DNA from 3 places in the Paenirhodobacter sp. CAU 1674 genome. Region 1 is predicted to be linked to each of the others. Evidence: riboswitches for the same ligand, from Rfam matches in the RefSeq annotation. Region 1 holds a riboswitch; each other region holds the start of a gene.

Region 1 (9,568 bases):
ATTGGTCAGCGCCACGCGGTGCGGATGCGCCCTCAGGATCGCCCCCATCGCCGGATTGGCCGGATCGAGGACCGAGCGCCCCACCGCGGCATCCAGCTGTGCGATCAGGGCGGGGTCTTCGGTGCGGATGCAGAAATCGACCTGCGGCAGGCCCAGCCCCATGTCGTAAAGCACGGCCTTGCGGTGCATCGGCCGGATTGCCCGGGTATCGGCGCCAAGCCGGGTAAGCACCCGGCGGGCGGCCCGGCGGGCCTCGGCTTCGGGCAGGCACAGCGCGACCGACTGGCCCCAGCGATGCACGCGCGGCGAAAGCGTCTCGAAGGCCACCGGATGGATGCGTTCGGGCGCCTCGAGCCGGATTGCCCCGCGGCGTGTCGCCACGATCCCGTCACGCAGGATGCCGGTGTCTTCGCCCGCATCGCGGTGAAATTCGGCGATGGCCCCGAAAGAGCCCATCGACCAGCCATGCCCGGGGTCTTCCAGGGCTTCCAGTAGGGTCTTGCGAATGTCGATCATTTCAAACTCCCGTTTTCGGCGATCCAGTCCTGTGCCCCGGCGGTCACGGCGGTATAGACGGCATGGCCCACGGCCTCGCCCAGGGCGGTATGCAGTCCCGCGAAGTTCTGAGTGCCCGGCGGGGCGGCCAGGGCCAGGCAATCGGTGCCGGTGCCGGTCATCGGTCCCTGCGGCAGATCAAGCCGGGCCGCGATCACCGCCGCCGTGCGCGCCTGTGCGGCAATCGTCAGCGCCTCGATCTGCGCGGTTTCGGTCAGGCCCCAGCCGGGGGCGGGGCCTGCCAGCTGCACCGCGATGTTGATCGTGCCATAGCTGCCGCCCGCTTCGGGGCCGGGCCGGTTCTGACGGTGGCCGACCCGTTCGGCATTGCCCAGCCCCACCGTGGCCAGGGCTGCGGCCCGGATACCTTCGACGCAGGCCTCGGCTCGGGTGTAGCGGCGGATGTCGCGCGAGGTCAGCATCCCCACGGCGTCGATCAAACCGTGCTGCGCCAACTGCCCGGGGAACCATGTCTCGACCGCGAAATCGCGTGTCAGATCGGCATTGCGCACCTCGCGCCAGATAATCTGGCGCGCATGGACGAAACCGGGCCGGTGCGGGGCGAAGCTCAGCACTCGCTGCGGCGCGCCCAGATCGACGACAAGCCAGGGGTGGCTCAATGTGGCAGACAGAAGCGTCATGGTCCCACCACCTCCAGCGGTTGAACGCAGAGCGCGCCGGCGACCTCGGCCAGATGGCAGCGAATGGCGAAGACCTGTTCCAGCAGGGCCGGGGTCAACACCGTGCGCGGCGCACCATCGGCCACGATGCGGCCCTGCGACAGCACCACGATCCGCGTGCAATGGCGCGCGGCCAGGCTCAGGTCGTGCAACGAGGCGACCACCCCGCGCCCCTCGGCGGCGAGGGCTGCGAAACATTGCATGCAGCCGATCTGATGCGCGGGGTCAAGCCCGGCAATCGGTTCGTCGGCCAGCAGCAGCGGGGTGTCCTGCGCCAGCGCGCGGGCGATCAGCACCCGGGCCTGCTCGCCGCCCGACAGGGCGGTGGCCGGGCGCTCGGCGAAGCGGGCGACATCCATCCGTTCCAGCGCGTCACGCACCTGTGGCGCCTGTTCGTCGCCGTTTCGCGCCAGTGCCACCAGATGACGCACGCTGACCGGCCAGGCGATGTCGCGCGCCTGCGGCAGCCAGGCCGCGGCACGGGCGCGGGCGGGCAGCGGCAGCCCGGCAAGTGAGCTGTCCCCGGTGGCGGCGATCAGCCCCAGTGCGGCGCGCAGCAGCGTGGATTTCCCGGCCCCGTTCGGACCGATCAGGCCGACGAATTCGCCGGGCGCCACCTGCAGCGTGGCCGGGTGCAGCGGCACCTGACCGCCGCGCCGCACGCTCAGGTTTCGGATCGACAGAAGCGTCATTGTTGCCCCCGCATGCGCCAGATCAGATGCAGGAAAACCGGCGCGCCGACGAGCGCCATCAGCACCCCCAGTTTCAGGTCGCGCCCGGGCAGGACCAGCCGCACGGCGATGTCGGCGGCCAGCACCAGGATCGCGCCCCCCAGTGCGGCGGCGGGCAACAATGCGGCCGGACGTGCGCCGACCAGAGGCCGCAAGAGATGCGGCACCACCAGCCCCACGAAGCCCACCGCCCCCGCGACGGCGGTCGCGGCGCCCACCGTGCAGGCGACGCCGGTCACCACCCCCAGCCGCAGCCCGCGCAGATTGATCCCCATCGAGGCCGCGGCATCCTCGCCCAGCGTCAGCACATCAAGCCCGCGCCCGCAGCGCAGCAGCATCAGCCCCCCCAAGGTCATCAGCGGCAGCGCCATCAGCACATGGGTGAAGGACCGATCCGCCAGCGACCCCATCATCCAGAACACGATCTCATTGGCGGCAAAGGGATTGGGCGAGAGGTTCAGCACCAGCGCGGTCAGCGCCGAGGCCAGCGCCGAAAGCGCGATCCCGGCAAGGATCAGCGCCAGTGAACTGCTGCCCGATCCGGCCAGCAGCAGGATCAGCGCGACCCCCAATCCCGCCCCGCACAGCGCCGCCACCGGCAGCGCGAGCGTGAACAGCGCGGCCAGCCCGGTCTGGATCGCCAGCACCGCCCCAAGGGCCGCCGCGGCCGAGATGCCGATCACCCCGGGTTCGGCCATCGGGTTGCGCAGATAGCCTTGCATCGCGGCGCCCGACAGGCCGAGGCTCGCGCCGATCATCACCGCCAGAATGGCGCGCGGCAGGCGGATTTCGCGCATCACCAGGGTGAGCGGCCCATGCCCGCCCTCGATCAGCGCGGCAAGGCTTTCACCGGGGCCGACCGGCGCCGGCCCGGTGACGAGCGCGGCCAGAAACAGCAGCGCGACCAGCGCGCCCAGGGCCCCGAGCAGACGTGCTTGTGTCATTCCTGGCCCCCGATGCCGTCGCGCGTGGCGCGCAGCCGCTTGATCGCCGCCAGCACCGACGGCAGGCCGCAGATCCAGTCGCGGTCCTGCATCGCGGTCCGCTCGCCCGACAGGGCCAGAAGGGCGGGGTGCGACAGCACCTCTTCGGCGCGCGAGGCGCCGGGATAGGGCTGGCCCGAAATTACCAGATCCGGGTCGGCCAAGATCAGCGCCTCGAGCGGCAGCACCCCGCCTTGCGGCAGGCCCATCGAGGCCGCCAGATGTTCGAACCCGGCGGCCTCGATGATTTCACCCGACAGGCTGCGATCGCCCGAGGTATAGCCATTGGCCGCATAGGTTGCCGCCGTCGGGCGCGGCGCCGTGACCGCCGAAGCGGGCGCGGCAATCTCTGCCAGCCGTGCCGAAAATGCCTCTGCCATCGCTTGCCCCTCGGCTTCGCGCCCCAACGCGCGGCCCATGTCGAGCATGCCCTGCCGCACGTCCTGCAGCGAATAGGCGGGGTCGAAGATCACCACCGCGATGCCCAGCCGCTGCAGCATCGCGACGGTGGCCTGCGCGGTGAACCTGCCCGCCAGCACCAGATCCGGCCTCAGCAGATAGACCTCTTCGGCCAAGCCGTGATTGACCGGATAGGCCCGTGCCTCCGCGGCCATCACCGAGGCGCGCGGGTCCTGTGCCAGATAGGTGACCGACACAAGCTGCCCCGGCGCGGCCAGCATCATCGCCAGCTGATCGGTGCACAGGTTGATCGAGACCACGCGGCCGGGTGCCTCGGCAAAGGCGGGCAGCGCAAGGCTGCCCGCGAATGCGAGGGCGGCAAGACGCCCCCGGATCACCATTTGGCCGACAGCCCCAGATAGGCGGTGCGGCTTTGGCCGTAATAGCCCCAGGCTTCGGAATAATCCGCATCGAACAGGTTCACGATGCGGCCCGTCAGCGCGACATTCGCGGTCAGGTCATAGCGCGCGGCCAGATCGACCGTGGTGAACTGCGCCAGCTTGCTGATCGTGCCCGATCCCGCCCCGAACCATTCCTGATCGTAACTGCCCGCAACATGGCGCAGATCGGCGCTTACATTCGCGCGCCCGTCCAGAATGTCGGCGCTGGCCTGCAGTCCGAATTCATGTGCCGGACGCCGCACCAGACGCTCTCCGCCGGGGCTGCGGCCATGGGTATAGGTGTAACTTCCGGCCAGATGCAGCCAGTCGTTGGCCTGCCAGGTGGCGCTCAGTTCCACCCCCTTGCGCGTGCTGGTGCCGGCAAGGTTGGTCGCGCTGGTGCCGGTGCTGGCGATCATGTCCTCGATATCGCTCTGGAACAGGGTTACCCCGAGCGTGCCGCGTCCTTCCGGCAGATCCAGATCGGCCCCGAGTTCATAGCTCAGGCTGTGTTCGGGTTTCAGATCCGGGTTGCCGGTGAACAGGCCGGGCGTATAGCCGAACTGCTCGTACATCGTCGGATAGACCGTCGCCCGCCCGACCGAACCGCGCAGCCGCAGCGCCGAACCGGGCTGGCGCCAGGCGGCCGACAGGTTCCACGAGGTCGGGTCCTCGAAAACGTCGATGACATCGTGGCGCACGCCCGCCTGCAGGTCGATTCCGTTGTCGAACCGCCCCTGATATTCCAGCGCGACCGAGCGGCTGTTGCGGCTTTCCTTGCCCGTCGACCAGGCCGTCGCAACATCGAAGGTCTCGCGTTCGGCTTCCAGCAGCAGGTTCAGCTTTTGCGCCGCCCCCCGGGCCTCGGTTCCGTCGAGCGCGAAGCTGCCGGTGTATTTCAGTGCCTGGCGGGTGGAGCCATAGTTCGACACGCCCCAACTGGGGGAATCGTAGCTGGTGTCCTGGTCCATCGCGGACAGCTCCAGCCGGTTCAGCAACCGCCCGTCCAGCGCCTCGGCCTCGGCCCAGAGGCTGCCATAGCTTTCGTCCCGATCCGCAGTATCGCCGGAATCGACGATGTAATCCTCGGGGCGGGTCGCGGCGCTGTCGGTGCCGTCATAGCCGTAGGATTGCGTGAAATGGCGCAGGCTGAAGCCGATCGTCACGCTGTCGGTCACCGCGTGGTCGCCGTTCAGCGACACGGTGTCCATGTTGTTGAACTCGGTATCGCCGCCGGTGCGCGATCCGTCTTCGCCGTCAGAGCGGCGGCTTTCGGCGGCAAAGGACAGCTGCCCGCGCGCGAACCCCTGCCGCAGAGAGGCGTTGAGCATATGGCTGTCCAGGCCGCCCAGTTCGACGCCGCCGCCATAAGACAGGCCCGGCTTGTCCGCCTTCTGCGTGGTGATCGCGATCAGCCCCGCCATCGCACTGGTGCCGTAAAGCGTGGCCTGCGGTCCGCGCAGCACCTCGATACTGTCGATGTCGGCGGCTGACAGTCCCGAAAAGCTGTAGCTGCCATTGGTGGTCGTGTTCACCTCGACCCCGTCGATCAGCACCAGCGTGTGATTGCTTTCCCCGCCCCGAATGAAGACCGAGGTCATGCTGTCGCCGGTGGATACGACCGACAGCCCCGGCAGGGCCCGCAGGGCGCTTTCCACGGTCTTGAGGCCGCGCCGGGCGATCTCTTCTCGGGTGATCTGGCTGTAGGCGCGGGTGAAATTGTCCTTGGCGATGCCGGTCAGGCCGCCAGAGACAAGGATTTCATCCAAGATGAAGACATCGGATGTCGTGGCCTCTTGCGAATGGCCGACGGCAGGCGTGACGAAGCAGGCTGCGGAAAGCAGCAGAAAGCGCAAAGCGCGGGCAGAACACATGGTTTCCATCCCCTTGGCGGGCCCGAAAGCCCGCAATGCAAATCCAACGGGCAAAGCCCGCGTGACCAAAAGACGCCTGCGAAGAGTTCTCCGCAGACAGCGACCAGTGTCACCTCTGCGGATCATGCCGCTCCCATGGCGCGCCCCGCGCCCGGAAAGGGTGATCGTCCAAGCAGGTCTCCTGGCTCGCGGGTCGAAGCTTGGCCTGCCTTCCCGGGGAACCCCCAGTGGCGTCGTTGGCCTTGCTCACCGCTCACAGTTGCGGGGGCAGCCACGGTCTGGGCCGAAGCCGTTCCGTGTTCCCTTTTAATCCGGCCGGATGGCCGGAACTTGAACGCGGTCAAGGAAAGACAAGTTTTCCGTGAAGTCAAGCCCGCATCGCACGGGCTGTCCGGCGCCAGTCGACGGCAGGGGAGCAGATCTTCGTGCGGGGCAGCGCATGTTATGAAGTAACTTCGGTGCGAGGCGGGTGCCGGGCGCTTGTCAGGCGGGGGGCGGTGCCGCTAGATCGGGGCATGACCCAGGCACGCCTTTCGCCCCGTTCCCTTACGCTCGCCTGTTTTGCGCTGGCGGTTCTTACCGCGCAGCCGGTGGCCGCACATCCGCATCTGTTCGTCGATGTCACCCACAGCCTTCTGTTCGATGCCGACGGGCGGCTTGTCGGGCTGCGGGCACGCTGGGATTATGACGAGATGTTCACGCTGCTGATGGTTGAAGACGGCAAATACGATCACAACGGCGATGGCAGGGTTGCGGGTGATGAGCTGGCGGCCTTCCAGACCTGGGATGCGGATTGGCCCGCGGACTATGGCGGCGATATCGAGATCGAACTCGCCGGGCAGCCGGTGGCCTTGCAGGGGCCGAGCGACTGGGCCGCTGAATGGCATGACGGGCGCGCGGTTTCGGTGCATACCCGGATGCTGCGGGCGCCGTTGGATCTGACGGGCCGCGAACTGGTGATCCGCCCGTACGACCCGGATTTCTATACCGCCTACACGGTCGTCGCGCCCCCCCGGTTCGAAGGCCGCGGCGATTGCCATGCTGCGGTGTTCGAGGCGGATCCGGGCGCGGTGTCCGATGAACTCGCCGCCGCGATTGCCGAACTCAGCCCCGAGGTCACCCCCGCCGATGCCGGTCTGCCCGCGGTCGGCCGGCTGTATGCCGATGAGGAACGGATCACATGCGGCAAGTAGTGGCGCTGTCGGTGCTGGCCCTGGTGGTGCTGGCTGCCGCCGTGGCCTGGCATCTGGGGCTGTTCGCGCAGGCGCGCGGTGCGCTTGTCGCGGCGCAGCGCGCGTTTCAGGCGCCGCTGGCCGAAGGGGTGCGCGCGCTCAAGGCGCATCAGCCGGGCGCAGTGGCCGGGCTGATCTGGCTCGGGTTTCTGTATGGCGTGCTGCATGCGGCGGGGCCGGGGCATGGCAAGGTGGTGCTGGGGGCCTGGGCGTTCTCGGCGCGGGCGCGGCTGCTGAAGGTTGCGGTAATCACGCTGGCGGCAAGCCTGGCGCAGGCGGCGGTGGCAATCGGGCTGGTGCTGGCCGGGGCCTGGGCGTTCGGGCTGGGACGCAGCCAGCTGACGGGGCTGGCAGAGGGGCCGGTGACACGGGCGGGCGAATGGGCGCTGGTGGCACTGGGGCTTTTCCTGGTTCTGCGCGGGGCGTTCGGGCTGCGCCGGGGCAGGGGCGCCGCGCCGCTTGCGCAGCCCGTCGCGCATACGCATGACGACGGGTGCGGGTGCGGGCATGCCCATGCCCCGGCGCCCGAGGCGGCGGCCCGCGCAGGCCTGCCAGAGGCGCTGATGCTGATTGCCGGTGTGGCGTTGCGGCCCTGCACCGGGGCGGTGTTCGTGATGCTGCTGACCGTGTTGATCGGCGCGCCGCTGGCGGGTGCGGCGGCGGTGCTGGCGATGGGATTGGGCACGGCGCTTGTCACCCTGGCGGTGGCGCTTGCCAGCGCGAAACTCGGGACCGAGGTTCTGAGCGGGGCACAGGGGCGGCGTTTGCGTCGCGCCGCCGATGTTGCGCAGATCGCGGTCGGGCTGGGGATCGTCGCGCTTTATCTGTGAGCCGGGGGTTATCGGGCGGCGCGCAGCGTAGCCGAGGGGGGCTCGCCGAATTGCGCGGTATAAGCCGCCGAGAACCGGCCCAGATGCAAGAACCCCCATTTCATCGCAACGTCGGTGACGCGGGTATCGGGGTCGGCGTGCCGCAGATCGCGGCGGGCGCCGTCCAGGCGGTGCCTGCGCAGCCATTCGACCGGGCCGATGCCCGCCGTCTGCAGGAAAGCCCGGTGCAGCGCGGGCACCGGCACGCCCAGTTCTGCCGCCAGCGCGGATACCGAAGGCGTTTCCAGCGCGCCGGCTTGCATCAGCGCCTGCGCGCGGCGGAAGATGTGGTAATCGCCGCGCGTGCCGGACCCCAGCGCGACCGCCTCGCGCCGCGCCCGCCCCCACAGCCTGCCAAGGTTGTAAAGCACCAGATCCGGGGTCAGCGCGCTGATCCCGCCCGAAGTGGCCAGAAGCAGTGTGAACCATTCCGCCAGCAGCCGGACCTCCTGCGCCTCGGGCAGTGCCAGAAAGGCGCCTTCCAACACCATCCGGGCCGGGTTTTCGTCCAGATCCCGGGCCAGAAGCGTCTGATCGGCCTCGACCATAAGCACCTCGGCCCCGGCGGGCAGAACGGCCAGATGTTCCTCGCCGCCGCGGATGAAGCCGGTCAGCCCCTGCGCGCAGCTTTGCGCGTTGAACCGCCACGGGCCTGCGCGCACCAGCGACTGACAGAAGATCACCCGCCCCTCGGGCGGCGCGGTGCTTTGCTCGACCGCGCGCTCCACCCGTTCGCGGCTGACGGTGATCCCGGGCAGGGTCAGCTGTTCGATCGCGCCGCGATAGGGGCCGGGTTCGGTTTGCGCATAGCGTTGGGTCCAGCCGGTCAGGCCGCGTTCCTGTTCGGAACCGTCGATGAATTGCTGGGTGGAACGCTGAGCGGGAATCGGCTGCATGGTCTTTTGCCTGAGCTGCGAGTCGGAGCGCGATCATGCGGCGCCCGGAGGCCATAGCCTGTAAAGCGGCGCGTATGGCGCAAGGCGCGCCCGCCCCGGGGCCTGCCCGCGTTTTCGCCACCGCCGGGGTGAGGTGCCGAAAATTTGCGCGCCTTCCGTTTCGGGGCGCGTTTGAGCGGTTCTTCAACTGACTGAAAAACAGGCGATATTTCTGCCCCCTCGTGGATAGCGGCCTGCGGTGTCGCCCCTCTAGCCTGAAAGCGGGACTTTCTGGATGGAGTGAAACCGTGTCCGAACCGACCACCTTGCGCCGCTGTCTGCGGCCCGCCGCGCTGGCCTTGCCGCTGGCCCTGTCATTCGCCTCGGCCACGCTTGCCGAGGATTTCGTGCCTGAAGTCGTGACCACCAAACCGGCCATCGACCCGGGCGCCAATGTCTTCGTGTCCGAACAACAATGGATCGGCGCGGGCTCGATCGCCGTGTTCAACCAAGAAACGCTCAAGCTGCAGGAACAGCTGCCCGTGGGCGCGATGGGGCTGATGGCGATCACCCCGGATGGCAAGACCGCCTATGCGGTGTCGTCCTATATGAAGCGCATCACCTATGGCGCCAACGAGATGGCGCTGACCTCTTATGACGTGACGACCGGCGTCATCGGCCCCGAGGTGATCTTGCCGCCCAAGGCCGCGATGGCGCTTGGTTATGCGATGCTGCTGCGGTTCAGCCCGGATCAGAAATTCATGCTGGTGCAGAACGCCACGCCCGCCTCGTCGATCACGGTGGTCGATCTGGCCAGCGGGGCGGTGACGCAGGAACTGCCGACGCCCGGGTGCTGGGGGATCTATCCGGCGCTGAGCGGCACCAAATTCTCGACGATCTGCGGGGATGGCACATTCGCCAGCTATACCC
Region 2 (9,568 bases), on a different contig from region 1:
ATGCCGCGCTTTATCAGGCATTGCTGCCGATGTTGCCGCCCGGAACGCGGCTGGTGGCGAACGGGGTCACGCTGGAAACCGAAACCGTGCTTGCCGCCTGTCATGCCCGGCACGGCGGCAACCTGCTGCGGATCGAACTGGCGCAGGCCGAGCCCTTGGGCGGGATGCGTGGCTGGCAACCTGCCCGCCCGGTGGTGCAGTGGAGTGTGGTGCTATGAAGATCGCCGGCATGGGATGTCGTGGCAGTGCGACCCGGGCATCATTGCGGGCTGCGTTGTCGATGGCCGAGGCCGCAGGGGGCCGTGTCGATGCGCTGGCGACAAGCCCGCACAAGACGGCAGATCTGGCCGCTTTTGCGCGGGAACAGGGTCTGTTTCTGCATTCGGTTGATGTGTGTGACGTGGTCACGCCGACGCAATCCCCGCGCATCGTGCAGCACTATGGAACCGGGTCGCTGGCTGAAGCCGCCGCCCTTGCCGCAGCGGGGCCGGGCGCACGGATATTGGTGCCCCGCGTGACATCGCCCGATGGGCTGGCAACCGCGGCCATCGCTGTCAGTGCAGACGAAATCACGAAAGGAGCCGCAGAATGACGGTGCATTTTATCGGAGCGGGGCCCGGCGCGGCCGACCTGATTACCCTGCGCGGCCGTGACCTGATCGCGGCTTGCCCGGTTTGCCTCTATGCGGGCAGCCTGGTGCCCGCGGCGCTGCTGGCGCATTGCCCGCCCGGGGCGCGCATCGTGAATACCGCGCCGCTGAGCCTGGATCGGATCATCGAGGAAATTGCTGCCGCGCATGCCGCGGGGCAGGATGTGGCGCGGCTGCATTCCGGCGATCTGTCGATCTGGTCGGCGATGGGGGAACAGTTGCGGCGGCTGCGCGCGCTGGGGATTCCCTATGACGTGACGCCCGGCGTGCCGTCTTTTGCCGCCGCCGCCGCCGCGCTGGGGGCCGAACTGACCCTGCCCGGCGCCGCGCAATCGGTGGTGCTGACCCGCACCTCCGGGCGGGCCAGTGCGATGCCCGAGACCGAAGCCCTGGAAAATTTTGCCCGCACCGGAGCGGTTCTGGCGATTCACCTGTCGATCCATGTGCTGGACAAGGTGGTGGCCGAGCTGACCCCGCATTATGGCGCCGATTGCCCGGTGGCGGTGGTGTGGCGGGCCAGCTGGCCCGATCAACGGGTGGTTCGCGCGAGCCTCGGCACGCTGCAAACCGCGATTGGCGCGGAAATGGAGCGCACCGCGCTGATCCTTGTGGGGCATACGCTCGGGGCCGAGGATTTCGATGAAAGCCGGCTTTATGCAGGCGATTACGACCGCCGTTATCGCCCCGTGGGCACCGCCCCGCGCTTCCCCGACACGGCCCCCGAATGACGCCCGGCCTGATCATTTCGGCCCCCGCATCCGGGACCGGCAAGACCACGCTGACGCTTGGCCTGCTGGCGGCGCTGCGGGTGCGCGGGATGCAGGTGCAGCCGTTCAAGAGCGGGCCCGATTACATCGACCCGGCGTTTCACACAGCGGCGGCGGGGCGTGCTTCGGTCAACCTCGACGCCTGGGCGATGACCGCAGAACAGATCGCCGCGCTGGCGCAGACCCAGGCGGATCTGGTCGTGGCCGAAGGCTCGATGGGGTTGTTCGATGGCGTGGCCCGTCCGGGCGAAGCAGGGATCGGCGCCAGCGCGGATATTGCCGCGCTGATGGGCTGGCCCGTGGTGTTGGTGCTTGACGTATCGGGGCAGGCGCAATCCGCCGCCGCAGTGGCGCATGGCTTCGCCACGATGTGCCCGGGGGTGACGGTGGCGGGGGTCGTGCTGAACAAGGTCGCCTCACCGCGCCATGACGCGCTGGTGCGTGACGGGATGGCCCGTGCGGGGATTACGGTTTTCGGGTCACTGCCGCGCAAGACCGAAATCGCGCTGCCCGAGCGGCACCTGGGTCTTGTGCAGGCCGAAGAGCTGCCACGGCTGCAGTCGATTTTGGAACAGGCTGGCGCGTTCGTTACCGCGCATTGCGATCTGGATGCCTTAATTGCCGCGGCGGCTTCGGGCGGGCCTGAAACAGTCTCTGTTCCGCCTGTTTTGCCGCCACCGGGTCAGCGCATTGCACTGGCGCGCGATGCGGCGTTTTCCTTCGTCTACCCGCATCTGATTACCGAATGGCGGGCACAAGGCGCGACGATCCTGCCGTTTTCACCTTTGGCAGACGAGGCGCCCGACCCTTCGGCAGATGCCTGCTGGCTGCCCGGTGGCTACCCGGAACTGCACGCAGGGCGGCTTGGCTGCACGCAGAATTTTCGTGCAGGGTTGCGGGATTTCGCGCAAACGCGTCCGGTGCATGGCGAATGCGGTGGCTATATGGCACTGGGCACAGGGCTGATCGCGGCAGATGGCACACGGCACGAAATGGCGGGGCTTCTGGGGTTGGAAACATCTTTTGCGAAACGGCGGATGCATCTGGGCTATCGGCTGGCGACACTGGCAACACCGATGCCCGGGATCGCGGCCAGCACCCGGTTGCGCGGGCATGAATTCCACTATGCCACGATCCTGTCGCAGCCCGATGCCCCCCTGGCCGAGGTTCTGGATGCCACTGGCGCGCCGGTCCCCGAAACCGGATCGACCCGAAGCCTGCCCGGTGGCGGCCGGGTCAGCGGCACCTTTTTCCACATGATTGCAAAGGCAAGCGCATGAGCGGTTTTGTATCTTTCGTTTCTTCGGGGCCCGGCGACCCCGAGCTTTTGACGCTGAAGGCTGCCGACCGGCTGGCGCGCGCCGATGTGGTCTTGTTCGACGACCTGGCCTCGGGGCCGGTTCTGGGCCATGCGCGGCCCGGGGCCGAACTGATTGCGGTGGGCAAACGCGCGGGCAAACCCTCGGCCAAGCAGGACCATGTCAACCAGTTGCTGGTCGAACATGCGCAGCGCGGGCTGCGGGTTGTGCGGCTGAAGTCAGGCGATTGCGGGATTTTCGGCCGCCTGGAAGAGGAGCTGACCGCCCTTGCCGAAGCCCGGATCGCGCATGAGATCATCCCCGGCGTGCCCTCGGCCTGCGCGGCGGCGGCCGCGGCGGGGCTGCCGCTGACCCGGCGGCTGACGGCGCGGCGGGTGCAGTTCATCACCGGTGCCGATGTGACCGGCGATCTGCCCGAAGGGCTCAACTGGCCCGCGCTGGCCGATCCCGGCGCAACGACGGTCGTGTTCATGGGCAAGCGCACTTTCCCGCGGCTGGTTGCGGGGCTGATCGGGCAGGGGCTGTCGCCCGACACACCCGCACTGCTGGCCGAGGCGGTCGGGCATCCGGCACAACGGCTCTGTTCCAGCACGATCGCCGCCCTGGCCGCGGATCTTGCGCAAAGCCGGTCAGAGCAGCCAGCCCTGATCCTGTATGGGCCCTTGGCCGGTTTTGAGGCCCCCGATGCCGCGGATGATGCTTGACCCTAGCGCCGCCATGGCGTTTATCTGAACCTCTGTATGGTGCCCATCAACGCGCAAAGCGCAGGGCTTCATCGGGAATGGGGAGGGGCGGACCAAATTGCGGCGCCCGAAGCCCCAGCCGCCCCCGCGACTGTATGCGGTGAGCGCACTTCGACCACGCCACTGGGGCATCCCCCGGGAAGGCAGAAGCTGCGCTTCGACCCGCGAGCCAGGAGACCGGCCATCTGACATAACCCAACCGCCGTCGGGTGTGACGGCACAGGAGATTGATATGCATATCGAACCGGGCCTCGTCGACGGCACCAAAATTGCGCTGAGCTATGCCACCGCCGCGGCGGCTGGCACCTATACCCTGAAAACCGCTTATGGAGCGATCCGCGCGCAAGGCGTGGGGTCGCTGGTCGCGCGTTCGGCCATTGCCGCAGCGGCCGTTTTCACCTTTTTCGAAGTGCTGCCGCACATGCCGGTGGGCGTGTCCGAGGTTCACCTGATCCTTGGCTCGACGCTGTTCCTGATCCTGGGGGCCGCGCCCGCCGCGATCGGGCTGGCGCTGGGTCTGCTGATCCAGGGCGTGTTCTTTGCGCCCTTCGACCTGCCGCAATACGGGATGAACGTGACCACGCTGCTGGTGCCGCTGTTCGGGCTGCAGGTTCTGGCGAAGCGGCTGATCGCGCCGGGCACGGCCTATGTCGACCTGCGCTATGGTCAGGCGCTGGCGCTGTCGACGGCCTATCAGGGCGGGATCGTCGCCTGGGTGGCGTTCTGGGCCTTGTATGGTCAGGGCTTTGCCGCGGCTTCCTCGATCGCGACCTTCGGCGTGGCTTACATGAGCGTCATCCTGATCGAGCCGCTGGTCGATCTGGCGGTTCTGGCGGTGGCCAAGCGCATCCGCGGGCTGCAAGGCTCGGTGCTGGTCACCCCGCGTCTGTTTGCCTGAGCCAGACGCATCGCAAAGAAACGCAAGGGGGTCGCAAGGCCCCCTTTTTTCAAAGGACAGGACATGATCGAGCTTACCCTGATCGGCATCGGCACCGGCAATCCCGACCATCTGACGGTGCAGGCCGCGCAGGCGATGAATGCCGCCGATCTGATCCTGATTCCGTTCAAGGGCGGCGACAAATCCGATCTGGCGGGGCTGCGGCGGGCGATCTGTGCGCAGCACATCACCAACCCGGCCACGCGGATCGTGGAATTCGACCTGCCCAAGCGCGATGCCGCGCGGCCCAGCTATCACGCCGGGGTCGATGACTGGCACGACGCAATCACCGATGCCTGGGAGGCGCAGATCCGCGCAGCCCTGGGCGCAAGCGGCCGCGTGGCGCTGCTGGTCTGGGGCGATCCGTCGCTTTACGACAGCACGCTGCGGATTGCCGAACGGCTGCGCCGGCGGATGGCGGTGCAGACGCGGGTCATCCCCGGAATCACCGCGATTCAGGCACTCTGTGCCGCGCATGCGATCCCGCTAAACGACATCGGCGCGCCTGTTCTGATTACCACGGGGCGGCAATTGCGTGAAAATGGCTGGCCCGAGGCCGTAGATACGTTGGTGGTGATGCTGGATGGCGAGTGTTCCTTCACCACGCTGGCCACCGAGGGCGTGCAGATCTGGTGGGGCGCCTATGTCGGCATGGCCGAGCAGATCCTGCGCGCGGGGCCGCTGAGTGACGTCGCAGCCGACATCTGCACGACCCGCGCCCAGGCACGGGCCGAACATGGCTGGATCATGGATATCTACCTGCTGCGCCGGGCGCCTCAGGCCGCCTGACCGGCGCGCACCATCGTCTTGCCATACCAGTTCCCGCCGCGCCGGGCCGCCTTGGCCTGATAGCGGCGCAGGAAGGGAATATTGCTCAGTTCCGGCGCGGCCATAGCCAGCAGGTCGTCATTCGCCTTGTCGCTGATCCGATAGCGCAGCGGCAGCGAAATCGCCCGGTCGATCAGATAGCGGTCGTTGAAGGGCGAGATATAGAACTGATGCGTATAGCCCCAGAATTTGCCGCCCTGCGACGAGGCCAGGTAAAGCTCGTTCCAGATCATGTCATAGGGCTGCGATTTCAGCGGACCCAGGCTTTCGTACCATTCCAGATATTCGGGCATCCACCGGTCGGCCAGTTCTTCGGTATAATTGTCGCCCTCGGTGATCAGCAGCCGCTTGATCCCGTGACGCGGGTCATGCACCGCCGGGTTGCGCGCACCATTCCTCCAGCTGCTGGCCTGCAGAAGGTCCATCACATTGCCGCGGATATGCCATTGATGCCCGGGTTGTTTGGTATTCAGGCCCAGCAGAACCTCGTTCGGGGGGGCACCGGTAAAGCCGTTCGCAATCATCCAGTCGCGGGTGATCTGACGCTGCCGGAACCGGCCGGGCAGGGCGCCGCGCGGGTAATCGTCGGTATCGTAGATGCGATAGGGCAGGTTCATCCGTTCGGCCACGAGCGAGCCCACGGCGCTGTCGATCCGGCTGTTGTAGCTGTGCGCGAAGGCGAAGAATTCGCCGATCTTGTCCAGATGATCGCGCGCGCAGGCCACCAGATTGCGCGAATCCCGCCCTGCGGAAATCGGCATCACGGTGGGCCGGGCGGCAGCAATCGTGCCGATGGTGCGCGCCAGCCGGTCGCGGATCTCTTCCAGTGCGCCGGGGGCTTGTTCCAGCGGAATGTCGAACACCGCATCGGGTTTCGGCCAGTGCCGGGTCACCGTGAAATCGGTCAGGTTCAGATAGTGGTTCGGCAGCAGCCGTTTGACCTGCGCATCCGAGGTATGGGTCAGCGTGTAATTGCCCTTGCCTGCCAGGATCAGCTCTTCATCGAAGGCCGGGTTCGGTTCGCGCGCACGGTCCAGCGCCAGCAGAACGCTGGAGGCAATGGCGCGGGTTTTCGGATCGAAGACCACACCGAGCGCCGAAACCGGATCGACATAGATACGCACCCCGGCATCCCCGGCAAGGATGACCGCATAGCGCCCGGCCAGCCCTTCGATCAACGGCTCGCAGGCGTCGAAAAACCCCTTGTCGCTGCGGCTGGCGGGCAGGGGCAAAACCGTGTCGATCAGCCCGCCTTCAGGGTGCAGCGCGCCACCCAGAACATAGCCGCTGGGCAGGCCAGCCGCGTCGATCACCGGCGTGACCGGCAGCGCGGGCCCGTGCAACAGCGCCCAGGTATCGGTCACCGGCTTGCGTTGAAAACCGGGCACGCCAAGCGCCGGATTTTCGGTCAGAACAAACTGATAGCGAAACAGGCTTTCGAAGGGGCGCCCTTCCTCCGCGCAGATTTTCTCGGCGGCGGTTTGACCATGTAACATGCGATGAATCCGATCGGGTTATCGTTGCGGCACAAAAATACTTGGCCGAAAGTTATGTGATTGTTTTTCAACCCACAACGTTCAAATCAGGTTGTCAGCCTTCTGGCAGGGTGTAATCCTGCCGCAAAGGCGGGAAGAATGTGATGGCCGACATTTCCCTGCGGAAATGAGGGGACGATGAGCGACGAGCGTAAGAACGACAACCCCTATCGCCACATACCTGCCCGCGGGTTCTGGCGCAGTGCGGTGGCAGAGCCGGGGGTGTTCGGGTTCTCCGATCTGTGGAAATCCGCGTGGACCCTGCCGAAAGACGCGGTGTTCGCCACCTTCGGGTCGTGTTTCGCCCAGCATATCAGCCGGGCGCTGATGACCCGCAAGATGAACTGGCTGAATGCCGAGCCCGCGCCCGGGCGCACGCCACCCGATCTGGCCAAGCGTTACAATTACGGGGTGTTTTCGGCGCGCACCGGTAACATCTACACCGCTGCGCAACTGTTGATCTGGGCGCGGCTGGCGTCGGGCGAGCGCGGGGCGGAGAGTGTCGAGCTATGGACCGACGGCGATGGCCGGATGCATGACATGCTGCGCCCCAAGATCGAGCCGCAGGGATTTGAAAGCGTGGAAGAGGCGCAGGCCTCGCTGCTTTCCACCGCGCGGGCCTTTGCGCGCTGTATCACCGAGGCGGATGTCTTCGTCTTCACGCTGGGTTTGACCGAAGGCTGGGTGAATACCCGCAGCGGCCACAGCTATTCGATCTGCCCGGGCACCGGGGTCGGCACCTTCGACCCCGAGGTGCACGCCTTCCGCAACTATACCTATCCCGAAATCATGCGCGATCTGGATCTGGCGCTAGAGATCATGTGGCGCATGAACCCCAATCTGCGGGTGTTGCTGACCGTGTCGCCCGTGCCGCTGGTGGCGACCGCCTCGGGGGAACATGTTCTGGTCGCCACACAATATTCGAAATCGGTGCTGCGGGCGGTGGCGGGCGACATGGCACGCAGCCATGACGCTGTGGATTACTTCCCGTCCTACGAAATCATCGCGGCGCCGCCCACCCGCGCGGCATTTTTCGAGCCGAACATGCGGGGCATCGCGCAGGATGGCGTGGATCTGGTGATGCGGCATTTCTTTGCAGGGTTGGACCTGTCGGCACCCGCACACAGGCCTGACCGAACCTCCGCAACCGAATCCGAAAGCGAGGCAGAAATGGCGCGCGAGGATCTGGTTTGCGAAGAAATGATCCTGGAGAAATTCAATGACGCCTGAGCTGTTGATATTGGGTGACAGCCATTCGATCGCGCTGAAAGAAGGCGCCGATCTGCTGGGCATCCGGGCCGAGGCGCTGCATTTTTCCGGGTCGCAATGGCACGATCTGAAGTTCAGCTACGGCACCCACGGGTTCGAACCGCGCGGTGTGCGTGCGGGTGTGCAGCAGATGCGCGCGCTGCGCGAAAAACTGGGGGTCACGGATGTGTTCGGGATGGGGATTCCAGTGATTTCGACGCTGGGGTTCCATCTGGGCCGACTGGTGCCGCCCTTCGGCTGGAACAATCACCGCGTATTCGAGCCGGGCAAACCGATGGACAGCGGGTTGATCGCCTCGACCCGGTTCGCCGAGGATTACGTCGCGCTTTATCGCGCACGCCACATCCGCACGGCCCGGCGCCTGGCGCGCAATGCGAAACTGGTGATCGTGGCGCCGCCGCCCGCCTTCGACCGCCCGAATTACGATGCGATCCGCGGGATCGTGACGCGGCAATTGCAGGCGGCTGGCGTCACCGTCTACGACCCGAAGGACGATCTGCTTCCCAAAGGCGGCACGCTGCCTGCGGAATTGCTGATGCCGGACGGGGTGCATGCGACCGCAGAATGCGGCGCGATGATCTTGCAGGCGATGGCAGAGCGCGGGCTGCTCGCGGCCTAGAAATCCAGGCCCAGATCCAGCGTCCGGGCCGAGTGGGTCAGCGCCCCCGAAGAGATGTAATCGACGCCGGTTGCGGCCACCTCCGCGATACGGTCGAGTTTCATGTTTCCCGACGCTTCGAGCACGACGCGCCCGGCCGTCAGCTCGACCGCCGCCCGCAGGGTCGGCGTGTCCATATTGTCAAGCAGGATGACATCCGCGCCACCCACCGCCAGCGCCTCTTGCAGCTGGCTCAGGCTGTCCACCTCCAGCTCGATCCGCATCATGTGGCTGCGTACGGCCTTCGCCGCCTCCAGCACGGCGCGAATGCCGCCCGCCGCGGCGACGTGATTGTCCTTGATCAGGATCGCATCCGACAGGCCGAACCGGTGGTTCGAGCCGCCGCCATGCGCCACGGCCAGTTTTTCGACGACGCGCAGGCCCGGGGTGGTCTTGCGGGTGCAGGTGATGCGGGTCTTCGTGCCCTTGGTCTGGGCCACGAAAGCCGCGGTCAGGGTGGCGATTCCGGTCAGGCGCCCGGCGAAATTCAAGGCCACGCGTTCGCCCATCAGGATCGAGGCGGCCTCGCCCTCGATCACCATCAGGGTCTGGCCCGGGGCGCAGGGCTGGCCATCGGCGACCAGCGTTTCGATTTTCAGCGCCGGATCGACCAGCCGAAACGCGATCGCCGCAATCTGCATCCCCGAGACAACACCCTGTTCGCGCGCATTCAGCCGCGCGGTGTAACGGGTTCCCGGCGCAATCACGGCACGGGTGGTCACGTCGCCCATCGGCGACAGATCCTCGGTCAGAGCGGTGCGCACGAGGGGCTCAAGGATGAAATCGGGAAGCGTCGCGGTCATTGTTCCTCCAGAACGCGGGCACGGATGGCCAGCGCATCGGCAAGGGTCATGTGGGTTCGT
Region 3 (9,568 bases), on a different contig from region 1:
GGGCCAGAATGTAGCCGTGGAAGATCACAAAGTCGGGCCGCGCGCGGCGCAGTTTCAGAACCTCGGTCGACACATCGACGGCGGTTGGCGGCGTGATGATTTCGGCGGTTATTTCCAGCCCCAGATCAGCGGCCTTCTTGCGCGACGATTCAATCGGATCACGGCCGAACTCGCTGTCGGAATTGACCAGCACCACCTTGGCGCCGGGCTTCTCGGCGGCGATGTATTCCATCAGGATCGAGATCATCTCGGAATAGTCGGGGCCGGCCATGAACAGGTTCGGGTAGGCCTCGGGGTCGTTGAGTTCCGAGGCGAAGGACGCGCCGCCCATCAGGATCTTGCCGCCGCGCTGCAACTCGGGGGCGATGGTCTTGGCGAAGGCGGTCGAGTCGCCGTAATAGAGGTTCAGATCGTTCTGGCTGGTCAGCTTGTTGAACACCGCGACCGAAGTGTCGGGCTTGTAGCCGGTATCCTCATAGGCCAGCCGCACCCGACGCCCGGCGATCCCGCCCGCGTCGTTGACGATCTTGATGTAGTCCTGGATGCCGCGCTCGATGGCGATGCCGGCGAAGGCGAAGACCCCGGTCAGCGGCAGCGAACCGCCGATGACCAGTTCGCCCGCCTCGGCGCGGACCTGCAGGGCGCTTCCTCCCAGAACGCCTGCAGACAGCGCCGTGGCGCCCATCAGTTGCAGCAGATTTCGACGTGAAACCGTAGTCATGCGTTTTCCTCCCAGAATGCGACACGGATGCGTTGTCGGCCGGGTGCGGCCGGAATGCGGGGATGGCTCAGGTGCGGAATGGCCAGAGCCGGAAGAAGCGGCGGATGCGTTGGACGATCTCGGTCAGGCCCTGCGGCTCGAACACCAGAAAGCCCACGATCAGCGCGCCGAAGACGATGGTGCGCACGGGCGACAGGATCAGCCCGGCGTTGGGGATGACCGGGCCCAGCAATTCGACGCCGAAGCGCAGCAGTTCGGGCACCAGCGTCATGAACAGCGCGCCGATCACCCCGCCCAGGATCGTGCCCATGCCGCCCACGATCACCGCCGCCAAAAGGAAGATCGAGGTCAGCAGAGGGAAGCTTTCGGGCGTGACGACGCGGAAGAAATAGGCCCACAATCCCCCCGCGACCCCGGCGTAGAACGACGCCAGCGCAAAGCTCATCAGCTTGTAGCGCAGGATCGGAATGCCCAGCACCTCGGCCGAGATGTCGCGGTCGCGGATCGCGATGAAGGCGCGCCCGATGCGGTTGCGAAACAGGTTGGCCGCCCCCGTCACCATCAGCACGCAGATCGGCATGATCAGCCAGTAAAGCTGGGTATAGTCCACAAGCGCGACCCCGAAGACCGTGCCCGGTTGCAGGCTGATACCCGCGCTGCCGCCGGTGACCGCGGTCCATTCGACGAAGACGAAATGCAGGATGAACGAGGCCGCAATCGTGGCGATCGCCAGATAGAGCCCCTTGACCCGCAGGCTCGGCAGGCCGACGATCACGCCGATCCCGGCCGCCAGCAACCCGCCCGCCAACAGGTTGAGCAAGAGCGGCGTGCCGATGTCGCGTTCGAGCCAGGCCACCGTATAGGCGCCGATCGCCATGAAGGCCGCATGCCCCAGGCTGACAAGCCCGGTGAAGCCGGTCAGAACGTTCAGCCCGGTCGCCGCGATTACATTTATCAGCACCAGACAGGCCAGATAGGTCCAGTAGGCGTTGAAGGTGAAGGGCAGCACCGCCAGCCCGGCCAGCAAGACTGCCATCCACACCTGTTGCGGGCGCGTCGTCAGCAGGGCCTCATCGGCGCGATAGGTTTCTTTCGCAGTTCCAATGATCATTACAGTCGCTCGATCTCATGGGTTCCGAACAGGCCGTAGGGCCGGATGACAAGGGTCACGATCAGCAGGCCGAAGGTGACGACGGACTGGTATTCCCCGCCCAGGTAAGACCCGGTCCAGGCCTGGATCAGCCCCAGCCCGAGCCCGCCGATCAGCGCGCCGAGGATCGAGTCGAGCCCGCCCACGATCACCACCACCAGTGCCGACAGGCCGAAGATCCCCATCGAGGGCGAAATCCCTCCGATCGCGCCCAGCAGAACGCCGGTTCCCGCCGCGGTGGCGCAGCCGATGATCCAGGCGATGGAGAACACGCCGGGCACGTTGATACCGCAGGAATAGGCCGCAGCCTGATCCGAGGCGGTGGCCCGCAGCGCAACGCCCCCGCGCCAGAACCGGAACAGTGCCAGAAACACGCCGATCACCAGCGCCGCCGCGATGAACGCGACCACGATCTTGCGCGAGACATAGGCCTCGCCGATGAACACCGGGGTATTGGCGATGAAGCCGGGCAGGGTGCGCGGATCGGTGCCCCACAGCATCTCGACCAGGCCGACAAGGACCGAGCCGAGCCCGACCGTGACCATGAAGACCGAAATCGGGCTTTTGCCCAGCATCGGCCGGATCAGCCCGCGTTCGACGATGGCGCCCAGAACGCCGCCGCCCGCGATGGCCAGCGGCAGCGCAGCCCAGACCGGCAGGCCCATTCCGGCCGCGAAAGCCAGGAACAGATAGCCGCCCAGCATCAGCGTTTCGCCCACGGCCAAGTTGATGACCCGCGTCGCCTTGTAGATCAGCACGAAGGACAATGCGGTCAGCGCCAGCAACGCGCCAGAGCCCAGGCCCGCCAGCGTGACCTCGGTAAAGAACAGCAGATCGTCGCTCATGCGGCACTCTCCTCGGCGTGCAGGCGGCGCATCAGCGCGGCCGGATCGCCGCTGCCCAGGTAGGCTTCGGCGACATGGGGGTCGTTTTGCACCTCTTCGGGGCGGCCCTCGGCGATCTTGGCGCCGAAATTCAGCACCGCGACATGATCGGAAATATCCATCACCAGCCCCATGTCGTGTTCGACCATCAGGATGGTGACGCCCCATTCGTCCTTCACGTCCAGAATGAAACGGGCCATGTCTTCGGTCTCTTCGCGGTTCATCCCGGCCACCGGCTCGTCCAGGAGCAGGATGCGCGGCTGCATCGCCAGCGCGCGGGCCAGTTCGACGCGTTTTTGCAACCCGTAGGACAGCATCGCGACCGGCTTGTTGCGGATGTGGTCGATTTCCAGGAAGTCGATGATCTTGCGCTCGATCTCGGCGCGCAGCGCCTCTTCTTCACGCGCGGCCGGGCCCAGATGCAGCAGCCCCTGCAACAGGTTGGTGCGCAGATGCGCATGCCGCCCGAGCTTGATATTGTCGAGCACGGTCATGCCCCGGAACAGGGCGATGTTCTGAAAGCTGCGCGCCATGCCAAGTGCGGCCCTCGACGAGGCCTTGACGCGGCTGATATCCTGCCCGTCCAGACGCACGGTGCCCGCAGAGGGGCGGTAAAACCCGGAGATGCAGTTGAACATGGATGTCTTGCCCGCACCGTTCGGTCCGATCAGTGCGGTGACCGACCCGGCCTGTGCCGCAAAGGACACGCCGCGCAGCACTTTCAGCCCGCCGAAGGCCAGCGTGACATTGTCGACTTCCAGGGTGGCGCCCCTTGCCTCAGGCATGATTGAACCCACCCCCCATTTCGCATTTCTGCGCCATGACGGCCTTCCTCCCTTGTTGGGTCTTCCAGGTTCAACCGAACCGATTCGTGGTTGGCGTTAAATCAGCAACCACATGATATAAAATGGAAAACCCTGCTCCCTTATGCACAGACCCGCGGCGCCATTCGTTTCCTCCCCCTGGCGGTCTCGGGTTTCTGTTGCTCTAAACTTACTCACGAGTATAGAAACGTTTCAACAGAAATTTTTGCGAAATGAAGGCGCACACGGAAAATGGCAAAGACACCGATCAAGGCCGTGCGCCCCGACCAGGCAGAGCCTGTTCCGGGGGATCGCCGGCGCAACCGCGAGGTCAAGCGCGAGGCCGTTCTGGCGGCGGCGGTGAGCGCCTTCAACGAGAAGGGCTTTCGTGCGGCCTCGCTGGACGATGTGGCCGCCCGGCTGGGGGTGACCAAGCCCACGATCTATCATTACGCCCGGAACAAGGACGAGATCCTGTTCGATTGCGTCAAACGGGGGCTGGAGATCATTCTGGAAGCGATCGCGGCCCTGCCGCAGGACAAGCGCTTGGGGCGGGATCGGCTGGAGGCGGCGATGACCGGCTATGCCTTTGCGATGACGCAGGATTTCTGCCGATGCGTGACGCGCACCGCCGATACCGATTTGGCCGAACCGAGCCGCAAGGAGTTCCGCAAGCTCAAGCGCCATATCGACGATGTGATGCGCGGGCTGGTGCAGGCGGGCATGGATGACGGGTCATTGCGCGCGGGCGACGCGCGGATCGTCACCTTCACCCTGACCGGCGCGCTGAACTGGATCGGGCGCTGGTACGAGCCTACGGGCCAATTGAGCCGCGACGCCGTCACCTCGGGGGTGGTGGCAACCTTGATGGCGGGGCTGTCGAGCGGCGTGTGACCCGCACCCTGACGGCCCACGCCACGCAGCCCTGCAGTGTTCGCAGGGCGGTGACAGCCGCTGCCTGCGGCGATGCCCGCCGCTTGTTTGCCGAATGCGCCAACCAGATGTTGACAAGGCGGCACATTCGCCTGCTATATCGTGTTGTCTTGGTGCCCGCGACTCGTCGTGGGTGAAAAGGGAAGCCGGTGCGATACCGGAGCTGCCCCCGCAACTGTGAGCGGTGAGCTGAGGCCCGTTATCCACTGGCGCGTCAGCGTCGGGAAGGGGGGCCGGAGCGTTCGAACCGCGAGCCAGGAGACCTGCCAGGACATGAGAAACGAAACCGGACGGAGGGTCCGGGGATGTCGTATCTGCCGTGGCCCGTCGTGCCGCGGCGTGCCTCGTCTCCGATCCTTTCGCCCATGAGCACAGGTCAGGAGACCCCGGATGAGCATTACCGTCTATTCCAAACCCGCTTGCGTGCAATGCACGGCCACCACCCGCGCGCTGGCCGCCCGTGGGCTTGCCTTCGATCTGATCGACCTGACCGAGGATGCCGCGGCGCTGGCGCGGGTGACCGAACTGGGTTACCGGCAGGTTCCGGTGGTGATGGCGGGTGACGACCACTGGGCCGGGTTCCGCCCGGACAAGATCAGCGCGCTGAGCTGAGGCCGCTATGGGCGGGCTGGTCTATTTCTCGTCGCGTTCGGGCAACACCGAGCGCTTCGTGCGCACGCTGGGGCTGACGGCCGATCGTATTCCGATCGCGCCCACAGCGCCGATGCCCGCCCCCCGCGCGCCCTTCGTTCTGATCACGCCGACCTATGCCGACGGGCAGGGGCGCGGCGCGGTCCACCCCCAGGTGATCCGGTTCCTGAACGACCCGGACACACGCGCCCATCTGCGCGGCGTCATCGCCTCGGGCAATCGCAATTTCGGGGCGCTTTTCGCGCTCGCCGGGGATGTCATCGCGCGCAAATGCGCGGTGCCGGTGTTCTACCGCTTCGAGCTGGCCGGAACACCCACCGACATCGCCCGGGTCACAGAAGGACTGGACAGGTTTTGGAAGACGCAATTCTCGACCGCGATCTGAGCGATGCCGCCCCGGCGACGGCGGTGCCCGCCGAATGGCAGGGGCTGGATTACCACGCGCTGAACGCGATGCTGAACCTTTACGACGATCAGGGGCATATCCGCTTCGAGGCCGACCGCATGGCCGCGCGGCAGTATTTCCTGAGCCATGTGAACCAGAACACCGTGTTCTTCCATTCGCTGGAGGAAAAGCTGCGTTATCTGGTCGAGGAAGGCTATTACGAAGCGCAGGTTCTGTCCCAATACAGCCCGGCATTCCTTGCCCGGATCTGGGATGCGGCGTTCGGGGCGAAATTCCGCTTTCCGACCTTCCTAGGGGCCTTCAAGTATTACACCAGCTACACGCTGAAGACGCGCGACGGGAAGCGCTATCTCGAACGGTTCGAGGATCGGGTGGTGATGGTCGCGCTGACGCTGGCGCGGGGCGACGAGGCGCAGGCGCTGGCATTGATGGCCGAGATCATCGCCGGGCGGTTCCAGCCGGCGACGCCGACCTTCCTGAACGCGGGCAAGGCACAGCGCGGCGAGTTGATTTCATGTTTCCTGCTGCGGCTGGAAGACAACATGGAATCGATCGGGCGGGGCATCAATTCGGCGCTGCAACTGTCCAAGCGCGGCGGTGGTGTCGCGCTGATGCTGACTAACATTCGCGAACATGGCGCGGCGATCAAGGGGATCGAGAACCAGTCCTCGGGCGTGATCCCGGTGATGAAACTGCTGGAAGACAGCTTTTCCTACGCCAACCAGCTGGGCGCGCGGCAAGGCGCAGGGGCGGTCTATCTGAATGCGCACCATCCCGACATCCTGCGCTTTCTGGATACCAAACGCGAAAACGCCGATGAAAAGATCCGCATCAAGACGCTGAGCCTGGGCGTGGTGATCCCGGATATCACCTTCGAACTGGCCCGCAAAAACGATGACATGTATCTGTTCTCGCCCCATGATATCGCCCGGGTCTATGGCAAGCCGTTTTCGGAAATCTCGATCTCCGAGCGCTATCACGAGATGGTCGACAACCCCAAGATCCGCAAGAAGAAGATCAACGCGCGCGGGTTCTTCCAGACGCTGGCCGAGATCCAGTTCGAAAGCGGTTATCCCTATATCATGTTCGAGGATACGGTGAACCGTGCCAACCCGGTGGCAGGACGGATCACCATGTCGAATCTGTGTTCGGAAATCCTGCAGGTCAACGAGGCGTCCGAATTCAACGATGACCTGAGCTATCGCCATCTGGGAACGGATATTTCGTGCAACCTCGGTTCGCTCAACATCGCCAGGGCGATGGATGGCGGCGATCTGGGCGCGACGGTCGAGACCGCGATCCGCGCGCTCAATGCGGTTTCCGAGATGTCGGCGATCGATTCCGTGCCGTCGATCCGGCGGGGAAATGACGAAAGCCATGCGATCGGGCTGGGGCAGATGAACCTGCACGGGTTTCTGGCGCGCGAGCGTATCCATTACGGTTCGGCCGAGGGCATCGACTTCACCAATATCTATTTCGCCACCGTGCTTTACCACTGCCTGCGCGCCTCGAATGCGCTGGCGCGCGAGCGGGGGCGCAGCTTCGTGGGGTTCGAGGCCTCGAAATACGCCGACGGCAGTTTTTTCGAGACATACACCACCCGCGACTGGTTGCCGGAAACCGAGACCGTGCGCGCGCTGTTCGCGCGCTTCGGCATCACCGTGCCCACGCGCGCCGATTGGGCAGCGTTGCGCGAGGCGGTGATGACGGGCGGGCTTTACAATCGCAACCTGCAGGCGGTGCCGCCCACCGGCTCGATCAGCTATATCAACAATGCCACCTCGTCGATCCATCCGATCACCGCGAAGATCGAGATCAGGAAAGAGGGCAAGATCGGCCGCGTCTATTACCCGGCCCCCTATATGAGCAACGACAATCTGGAATTCTACCGCGATGCCTATGAGATCGGGCCAGAGGCGATCATCGACACCTATGCCGCGGCCACGCAGCATGTCGACCAGGGCCTGTCGCTGACGCTGTTCTTCAAGGACACGGCCAGCACGCGCGACATCAATCGCGCCCAGATCTACGCCTGGAAGAAGGGCATCAAGACGATCTACTACATTCGCCTGCGCCAGATGGCCCTTGAGGGGACCGAGGTGCAGGGCTGCGTTTCCTGTTCGCTGTGAGGCCCGCCATGAAAGACCTGACCCATCCCCGCGCCGTGCCGCGCGCTGTCAACTGGAACCGGATGCAGGACGACAAGGACCTGGAAATCTGGAACCGCCTGACCTCGAATTTCTGGCTGCCCGAGAAGGTGCCGCTGTCAAACGACATCCAAAGCTGGTCGCATCTGACCGAGGATGAACAGCGCCTGACGATCCGGGTTTTCACCGGGCTGACACTTCTGGACACGATCCAGAACACGGTCGGCGCGCCCGCGCTGATGGCCGATGCGATCACGCCGCATGAGGAGGCGGTGTTGACCAACATCGCCTTCATGGAGGCGGTGCATGCGCGCAGCTATTCCTCGATCTTCTCGACGCTGTGTTCCACGGCGGAGGTCGATGAGGCCTTCCGCTGGTCCGAGGAAAACGCCCAGCTGCAACAGAAGTCGCGGCTGATTCTCGACGAATACGATGCGATGGCCAATCCGCTGCGCAAGAAAGTGGCGAGCGTCTTCCTCGAGAGCTTTCTGTTCTACTCGGGCTTCTACCTGCCGATGCACTGGTCGAGCCGCGCACGGTTGACCAACACCGCCGACCTGATCCGGCTTATCATCCGTGACGAGGCGGTGCATGGCTATTACATCGGCTACAAGTTCCAGCGCGGGATGGAACGGCTGACCGGGGCCGAACGGCAGCAGATCAAGGATTTCGCCTTCGCGCTGATCTTCGATCTTTACGAGATCGAAAGCCGCTATGCCGAAAGCCTGTATGACTGTGTCGGGCTGACCGAGGATGTGAAGCAGTTCCTGCATTACAATGCCAACAAGGCGCTGCAGAATCTGGGTTTCGAAAGCCTGTTCCCGGACGATCTTTGCCGGGTGAACCCTGCGATCATGGCCGCGCTCAGCCCCAATGCCGACGAGAACCACGATTTCTTTTCGGGCTCGGGCTCGTCCTATGTCATTGGCAAGGCAGTCGCTACCGAGGACGAAGACTGGGATTTCTGAGCCACGGACTGAAAGGACCCGGGGTCTTCACAGCAGCGGGCGCTGTTGGGGGCGTTCCGGGTCGATCATCGCCAGATCGGCCAATGCGGCGATGTCGCGCAGTTCCAGCGTGCCGTCGCTCCACTGTGCCAGGCCCTTGGACCGCAGGGTTTTCAGCGTCTTGTTGGTATGCACCAGCGACAGCCCCAGTGCGTCGGCCAGATCCTGCTGGCGAAACGGCAGCGGCACCCGGTTTGCCTTTTGCAGACCGGCGGCTTTCAGCCGTTCGTGGATTCGGACCAGCGCCCAGGCGATGCGCTGGATCGCGTCGCGCTGGCCCAGGGATGCGATGGTTTCACCCAGGAAATGTTCTTCGACCGCCGCGATCCAGGTCAGGTCATAGGCTCGCGCCGGATGCTGGCGAAACAGCGTCCAGAGATCGTCGCGCCGAAACGCGCAAAGCGTCATCGGCGTGCTGGCCTCGACCGAGTGCTTCATCTCGCCCATGATGCCCGCCTGCAAGCCGACGAAGTCGCCCGGAAACAGGAAGTTGATCACCTGGCGGCGGCCGTTCTCCAGCGTCTTGTAACGCGTGCCCATGCCCGACAGCACGGTGTAGAGCTGAGGACTGTTGGAACCTTCCAGCAGGATCGTGGTGCCCGGGTCGACCTTCAGCTCGCCGGTCTTGAACGACTGCATGAAGCTCAGCTCATCCTGGGTGAAGGGCGTGAACATGGATTTCTGGCGCAGCGGGCAGTTTTTGCAGGCCGTCATCGTCATGGCGAAAATCCTTTCGGCGTATGTCACAGTTTAATGCGCGATGCGCGGTTTGGTTCCATGTTCCCTCTTTTCAATGGGATGAACGGGCAGATGAAAGCATCGACAGGGACCGGCGGTATCTATCTGATCGCGGTTGAAGATTTCGT

Evidence for each region. Region 1 has a riboswitch for cobalamin ahead of P2G62_RS13175 (TonB-dependent receptor). Riboswitches for the same ligand answer to the same signal wherever they lie in the genome.
Region 2: another riboswitch for cobalamin. It lies ahead of P2G62_RS10550 (energy-coupling factor ABC transporter permease); the one in region 1 lies ahead of P2G62_RS13175 (TonB-dependent receptor).
Region 3: another riboswitch for cobalamin. It lies ahead of nrdH (glutaredoxin-like protein NrdH); the one in region 1 lies ahead of P2G62_RS13175 (TonB-dependent receptor).

What each region holds. Positions count from the first base shown of each region.
Region 1 is NZ_JARHUH010000008.1:173,431-182,998, forward strand. It holds gene P2G62_RS13150 (hypothetical protein) at 1-516, opposite strand, end outside; gene P2G62_RS13155 (adenosylcobinamide amidohydrolase) at 513-1,196, opposite strand; gene P2G62_RS13160 (ABC transporter ATP-binding protein) at 1,193-1,927, opposite strand; gene P2G62_RS13165 (iron ABC transporter permease) at 1,924-2,910, opposite strand; gene P2G62_RS13170 (ABC transporter substrate-binding protein) at 2,907-3,749, opposite strand; gene P2G62_RS13175 (TonB-dependent receptor) at 3,743-5,662, opposite strand; cobalamin riboswitch at 5,816-6,011, opposite strand; gene P2G62_RS13180 (DUF1007 family protein) at 6,178-6,855, shown strand; gene P2G62_RS13185 (hypothetical protein) at 6,843-7,724, shown strand; gene P2G62_RS13190 (helix-turn-helix domain-containing protein) at 7,733-8,659, opposite strand; gene P2G62_RS13195 (amine dehydrogenase large subunit) at 8,947-9,568, shown strand, end outside.
Region 2 is NZ_JARHUH010000006.1:195,737-205,304, forward strand. It holds gene cbiE (precorrin-6y C5,15-methyltransferase (decarboxylating) subunit CbiE) at 1-218, shown strand, start outside; gene P2G62_RS10530 (cobalamin biosynthesis protein) at 215-592, shown strand; gene cobM (precorrin-4 C(11)-methyltransferase) at 589-1,377, shown strand; gene P2G62_RS10540 (cobyrinate a,c-diamide synthase) at 1,374-2,696, shown strand; gene cobA (uroporphyrinogen-III C-methyltransferase) at 2,693-3,439, shown strand; cobalamin riboswitch at 3,460-3,679, shown strand; gene P2G62_RS10550 (energy-coupling factor ABC transporter permease) at 3,711-4,376, shown strand; gene cobF (precorrin-6A synthase (deacetylating)) at 4,440-5,204, shown strand; gene P2G62_RS10560 (hypothetical protein) at 5,192-6,739, opposite strand; gene P2G62_RS10565 (GSCFA domain-containing protein) at 6,917-8,008, shown strand; gene P2G62_RS10570 (hypothetical protein) at 7,998-8,666, shown strand; gene nadC (carboxylating nicotinate-nucleotide diphosphorylase) at 8,663-9,508, opposite strand; gene P2G62_RS10580 (L-aspartate oxidase) at 9,505-9,568, opposite strand, start outside.
Region 3 is NZ_JARHUH010000011.1:55,395-64,962, forward strand. It holds gene P2G62_RS15260 (ABC transporter substrate-binding protein) at 1-721, opposite strand, end outside; gene P2G62_RS15265 (branched-chain amino acid ABC transporter permease) at 789-1,832, opposite strand; gene P2G62_RS15270 (branched-chain amino acid ABC transporter permease) at 1,832-2,716, opposite strand; gene P2G62_RS15275 (ABC transporter ATP-binding protein) at 2,713-3,540, opposite strand; gene P2G62_RS15280 (TetR/AcrR family transcriptional regulator) at 3,811-4,452, shown strand; cobalamin riboswitch at 4,586-4,777, shown strand; gene nrdH (glutaredoxin-like protein NrdH) at 4,882-5,103, shown strand; gene nrdI (class Ib ribonucleoside-diphosphate reductase assembly flavoprotein NrdI) at 5,111-5,527, shown strand; gene nrdE (class 1b ribonucleoside-diphosphate reductase subunit alpha) at 5,524-7,677, shown strand; gene nrdF (class 1b ribonucleoside-diphosphate reductase subunit beta) at 7,686-8,663, shown strand; gene P2G62_RS15305 (Crp/Fnr family transcriptional regulator) at 8,691-9,422, opposite strand; gene P2G62_RS15310 (hypothetical protein) at 9,513-9,568, shown strand, end outside.